DNA from 2 places in the Peribacillus sp. NPDC097895 genome. Region 1 is predicted to be linked to the other one. Evidence: riboswitches for the same ligand, from Rfam matches in the RefSeq annotation. Region 1 holds a riboswitch; the other holds the start of a gene.
The links. Region 1 has a riboswitch for S-adenosylmethionine ahead of ACQKMH_RS22970 (sugar ABC transporter substrate-binding protein). Riboswitches for the same ligand answer to the same signal wherever they lie in the genome.

Region 1 (3,156 bases):
CTTTTTGCTTTAATTCATTTACAATTCGAAAAAGTTCTGTCGTCTCCGTATGACTTAACGGAGCAGTTGGTTCATCGAGAATCAAGAATTTGCATTCTGTCGAAACGGCCCTCGCTATCAGGACCATCTGTTTTTCAGCCAAGGTAAGGTCTCTTACCAGCTTTTTTGAAGAGACACGAATTTTCATATCATCAAGAATATAAGAGGCTTTGTTGTGCAGCTCTTTCCAATGTACCATCTGTTTTTTGCCCATGTTTTGGACCATATCATTCAACATTACATTTTCCCCAACCGTTAAATAGGGGATCAGTGCGGTATCTACTTCCTGATGCACAATTTGAATGCCTTGTTCCTGCGCCTCCTTTGGCGAACGGATATCCTGCTTCATCCCATTTAAAAAAATTTCACCTGAATAATGAACATGAGCTCCTGATAAAACTTTCATTAACGTCGATTTCCCTGCTCCGTTTGCACCGACCAATGCATGTGCTGTCCCTGATTGTGCAGAAAAATCAACTTCACTTAGCGCCTTTACCCCAGGAAACTCAATCGAGATCTTCTTCATTTCTAGTTGTGTGCCCATGTCCATCCCCCCTATTGAACAGACACTCCCTTCTACTGAAAGAGAGTGTCTCTTTTTACTTTTTATAATGGTCTTTCAAAACTTTCATCCAATCCTCTTCAAATTCTGCTGATACACCCCAGCCATCGACAATACCAGATAGATTGGACATGTTTACCGCTTCTTTTGAAGCTTGGATTTGCTTTTGTGAAATTAGTGAAGCCTTTAAGTCATATGTTTGCGGCGTTTCTTCGCCCGCTAATTTTTTTGCCAATAACCTCATATTCACTGCACCGATCAATTTGGGATCGACTGCTGCCGTGTAGGACCATGAGCTATCAGCTGATTGGATTTCCTGAAGATCTGCATTTGATACATCAATTCCATATATCTTCACTTCATCCCGGCCTGCTTCTTTAATAGCCCGTGCCGCTCCAATAGCGAAGGCATCCCATGTTGCAAATATTGCATCCAATTTTCCTTTAGGATATTTATTCAGCATTGCGGCTACTGCATTCTGTGTCTGAACGGAAGTATCAGCTGATGCCACTCCGAATCTTTCGACTTCTTTAATCCCAGGATTTTCTTTTAATTTTTCCTGATAGACTGCGTTTCGTCTTACCATTGGAGGGAAACCATCCACCCAAAGATAGGCAATTGAAGCTTTACCTTTCTGTTCTTCTATCAATTTATCAAAAGCGAGTGTTGCCAGCGCCTCATCATCCTGTGAGGTTAATGTCACACCGTCTATTTTGGATAGATCACTAATAGAATCGAAGGTGACAACGCTTTTACCTGCATCAACCAACTTTTGAACGTCATTCACTGTCGCTGCATCATCCCCATGGGAGATGATATAGCCGTCATAATCTTCCTCCAAAGCCTGGGCGATGGCATCATGGAATTTAGCCGTATCTCCATTGGCTGTATATGTATCCACTTGAAACCCTAAATCTTCTCCTTCTTCCTTCGCTCCGGCTAAGTATTGAGCCGTATGATCATCTCCGCCAATTTTACGGATCACTTTGATTTTGGCTCCTTCCCCTTCGGCAAATCTTTCCGGTACATTTTCAAATGATACCTTTTCTTCTTTCTTCGCTTCTGTAGAACTCTGCCCTGTTGAGCACCCCGTTAATAGCAAAGCCGAAGCGATGGCTGAAACGAATACCCCTTTAATAGACCTTCTCATCTTGTTCCCCCCTAAAATCTCTTATTATTCGCATCAATCAAGTTGGTGTAAATCCTAAAATAAAAACCTCTCTAGTATAGAGAGGTTTGATCAGCTGTTTTGCAGACTTGTCCCTCTCTTATCTGTCAAAACATTTCTGTTTTGCAGGATTTAGCACCAATTCCTAATGGAACGGTTGCTGGGCATCTTAGGGCCAGTCCCTCCGCCACTCTTGATAAGAGAATATATTGTAATACGTTTTTCGTAATTATCACTTTATCGGGATATAGTCATAAAGTCAATAGATTTTTGAATATTTGAAATGTTTCTGTTTATTTTTTATTTTCTTTGCAGTTGGGCTAGACGTTTTTTCTCAATTTTTTCAAGTCTCTCCAACTGACGTAATTTCACTTCAAACAAAGTGATTGGATCACGGTAAACTTCCGGATTTTCTTTCATATGCTCCAATGCTGCCTGGTAGTCTTTAATTTCAGTCTGCGTTTGTTCAATTGTTTTTTGAAGTAAGGCAAATGAACTGCGATAGAAAAGTGCAATGTCACGATCCAGGGATTTTTCAAACAACCCGAATTGGGTAAGGAAACGTTCAGTGATCATCTCAGCAACATCCAGGTAATCTTCACTTTCCAGGTATTTCTTATAACGATTGTACATATTGGCTTTATTTTGCGGTATCGCCCCAAACAGCTTTCCTGCTCCTTTAAGCAGCAATTGTGATGGAGTCCTGCGCATAAGGATATTAACGTCATCGATGCGGATACTGCTTGTCATCCGATCGGCATCACGACGCCAGTCATCCAATACTCTGAAGTCACCTGCAAGCGTAATTCGTTCTTCTTTGTATAATTCATTGAAACCAGCACTCATCTCATCCATAAATTGTTGGCTTTGTGCGAATTCCATTTGGGAACTGGCAATCCAATCTTGAAGGGAACGGTAATACTGCGGCATGATTTTATCAGATATGAATGCTTGGATCCGCTCATTCATTTCCTGGTTTAACTGTATATGGACCTGACTGAAATCACTGCTTTCGGTTAACGATTTAGAACAATCCCTCAGTAATTCAGGAATTTTGGAATAAAGTTGATTTTTCACTTCATCTTTAAGCGAACGATATGACCTTATGATATTCTCACTTTTTTCTTTTTCCAAATCAGCCAGTTGGTTGACCGCTCCATTTAGTTTGATTTCCATCTGTTCATTCCAAGAAATGGAGTGCTCACATTTACGCTCATTAGCTGCCCGTTTTTCTAACAGGTTAGATAATGTTTTACGAATGAAAGCAAGGATTTTTTCAGACCTTTTTTCTTTCCAATTATCATCTTGATAATTCGATTGAAGGAAAACTGAAAGGTCCTTCAATTGCTGCTTGCTGTCATAAAGTTTGGAGAAGGCGAATACTTTC
Region 2 (3,156 bases), on a different contig from region 1:
TCCTTCATTAGAGTTGAGGTAATTTTATCCAGGTGTTTGATGTACTCCCGTTTACCCCTATCGATTTTACGATCACTTATTTCCTCCAAGTTCCCACCGTTACTATTGATAAAGTCATTCGTTCCAATATAAACGATGAAAGTACTTGCTTTATCAAGTTTCGTTTTAATGCGATAGTCATCAAGCTGTTTGATAACACCATCCGTTTCCTGTCCCTTTATACCGTAATTCCAAAAAGTCACTTTTTGTTTGGAGTCAGGATTATTCAATTCATCCTCCAGCCCCTCTACATAGCCTTCCCCATCCTTATCACCTTTTCCATAGGTTAATGAATCTCCAAAAGCCATCACCCTTTGCATATCCTTCGACTCGGAAGCTTGAAATTTATACGCAACAAAACAAATACCTAGTACAATAATTAATAAACCTGCTATTTTTTTCATTTTTGTTTCTCCTTTGTATATTCAATATGAAGTATTTCATTTTTTAAATACCCAAAATTCTGCATTCTTAACAATAAAAAAAATTGTCAGATAAAGAGTAAAAAGTGTATGATAATATAAAACTTTCAATGGAATAGGTTTCGCTCACCTTTCCTTCATAATTCGTGAGCTGATGACTCTTTATTCCGGAAATTGAAAATATATGATAGATAGGAGTTTAAATGATGGACGAGTACATAGAGTTTAGGGAAGCAGAACGGTCGGATTTACCCAAAATTGTTGAAATATATAATTCCACAATTGCTTCAAGAATGGTTACTGCAGATACGGAACCCGTTTCCGTACAATCGAGGATTGAATGGTTTGAGAAACATAACTCAGAAAGTCGACCGCTGTATATCATTACTATAGAAGGAAAAACTGCAGGGTGGATGAGCTTTCAATCTTTCTATGGTCGGCCCGCCTATAATTCTACGGCGGAGATCAGCATTTATATTGATGATTATTTCCGGGGAAAAGGAATTGGACGAATTTCGATTCAAAAGGCAATAGAAGTGAGCCCAAAATTAGGGGTGAAGACTCTATTAGGTTTCATATTTGCTCACAATATACCTAGCCTGAAGCTTTTTTCAAAATTCGGTTTTGAAAAATGGGCAAACTTACCACAAGTTGCCGAACTGGATGGCATTGAACGGGACTTGGTCATTCTTGGTAAACGTATCGATATTTAAATATAATTATTTAAAAGCTATTGCCTTCGGCAGTAGTTTTTTTAGTTTAAACGCAGAAGTCTATTATGAAACTTGACCCCAAACGGCGAGTTTAAAAATGCCTATAAACATTCTGATGCGCGAAATATTCAGATTCTCTTTTCTTGGCTAATGCATTTAACAGGGTATCCAGTTCTTGACTTGCTTGAATAGTTAGAAAACTGGTAAACCCATAAATTGCTGCCAATTTAATCATTTCCTGTCTTTTCTCTTCTATTCTTTCAACAGTTACCTTTCGACAATGCATTCTATATACACCTCCCATTAATTCAATTTTTTTACACTTATCACTATAATGAAACTTATAGTTAAAATCAACCATTTTTAGGGATTTAATTGTGTTATTTTGTATGATAATTGTGACAAAAAGCCTACTTTTTTCTTAATATATGTATTTTTTGTGACATCCCTCTAAATAGACATAAATAAAAAAAGCATTCACCCCTTGTAACACTGCGAATGCTTTCAAATATCCCTTATCACAAGATAATCTATCGTTTACTAAGTCATCCATTCCGAAGGTGTCTCGTTATTAGGTCTATTTATAACAATTTTATATTCATCTTCCAGTACTTTTAACGGGGCATCATAAAGGTGCCTTTCATCCGAAGTTTTGTATACTCCATTTGCCAATAACTCTTCAATCAGCAATGCCTTCCTCTGTTCGATCCTCTTAATTAATTCTGCCATGTAAATGGCCCCTTTCTTATTCATCTTAGAGCCTGCTTCAAAATGTAACAGATTTCATTATCACCAAATTATATATACCATTTCTATTATGTCACTAAACGTTATTTCACAAAAATAAAAGCCCCTTCTAATTCAAGAAGAGGCTGCAGTGTCCGTACGGCTCTTCTTATCTTCCAAGCGTTAGCTTGTTGGATGTAGCACAGTTCCCAAAATGGGTCTGCTGCCGAGGTTTCGTTGGGCCAAGTCCCTCCACCTCTCTGGATAAGAATTCTATTTATATAATTTGATGTAGAGATGATTTTATCCCAATTATCAACAAAAGTCAATTGCCCAGTTTTCCCTTATTTCAAGGCTATATATGGTTTCCTCATGCAAATTTGGGTTGCATTTTCTTCGCTTTCTGATATGATGTCAGTAATTACATACAATTCACACCACTAGGGGAGTCTTTTTTAAGACTGAGATGGAATTTGTTCCGGACCCTTTGAACCTGAACCGGCTCATACCGGCGGAGGGAAGTGGATGATATCGTCCGTACACTGACTTTATCCATCTACCCCGTTCCGTTTTTTTAGGATCGGGTTTTTTTATTGGATTAAAACAAAAGGGACCATTCTAAAGGAGGATGAACAATGGAGAATACTAATTTAGGAACCTTCAGTGATAGACTTCACGAACGTGCAAAAGGAATTTGGAAAAGGAACCATTCACATCCTTTTGTCCAGGCAATTGGCAACGGCACTCTTCCTGAAAAGAAATTTGCCTATTACTTGAAGCAGGACTATATCTATCTCATGGATTATTCCAAGCTCTTTGCCTTAGGTGTCATTAAAGCTCATAATGTCGAAACCATGGCAAAGTTTGCGAGTATCTTGAATGAAACCCTTCAAGTGGAAATGGACATTCATCGGCAATATGCTTTGGAATTCGGTATAAGTTCAAAGGAATTAGAAAATACAGAACCAACTCCAACCACGCTAGCCTATACAGGTTACATGCTAAATGCCGCTCAGCATGGGACTTTAGCAGACCTGATCGCCTGTCTCCTACCATGTGCTTGGGATTATTATGAAATCGGTTTGAAATTAAAAGCACAAAATGGTGAAGCATTGGATAATAATCGTTATGCCGCTTGGATTAAATCCTATTCATCTCCTGAATTCGGCGAAGCACACAAGTGGCTAATTGGTTTGTTAGAAGAATTAATCGAAGGCATGCCTGAAAATGAACTTCTTAGATTAGAAAAGCACTTT

Region 2: another riboswitch for S-adenosylmethionine. It lies ahead of ACQKMH_RS13160 (Fur-regulated basic protein FbpA); the one in region 1 lies ahead of ACQKMH_RS22970 (sugar ABC transporter substrate-binding protein).

What each region holds. Positions count from the first base shown of each region.
Region 1 covers NZ_JBNNSH010000006.1:90,030-93,185, reverse strand. Annotated here, with positions in the region: gene ACQKMH_RS22975 (sugar ABC transporter ATP-binding protein) at 1-583, opposite strand, end outside; gene ACQKMH_RS22970 (sugar ABC transporter substrate-binding protein) at 639-1,751, opposite strand; SAM riboswitch class I at 1,867-1,972, opposite strand; gene ACQKMH_RS22965 (GTPase domain-containing protein) at 2,070-3,156, opposite strand, start outside.
Region 2 covers NZ_JBNNSH010000002.1:385,698-388,853, forward strand. Annotated here, with positions in the region: gene ACQKMH_RS13145 (SGNH/GDSL hydrolase family protein) at 1-443, opposite strand, end outside; gene ACQKMH_RS13150 (N-acetyltransferase family protein) at 668-1,174, shown strand; gene ACQKMH_RS13155 (aspartyl-phosphate phosphatase Spo0E family protein) at 1,266-1,460, opposite strand; gene ACQKMH_RS13160 (Fur-regulated basic protein FbpA) at 1,715-1,927, opposite strand; SAM riboswitch class I at 2,067-2,171, opposite strand; TPP riboswitch at 2,333-2,437, shown strand; gene tenA (thiaminase II) at 2,536-3,156, shown strand, end outside.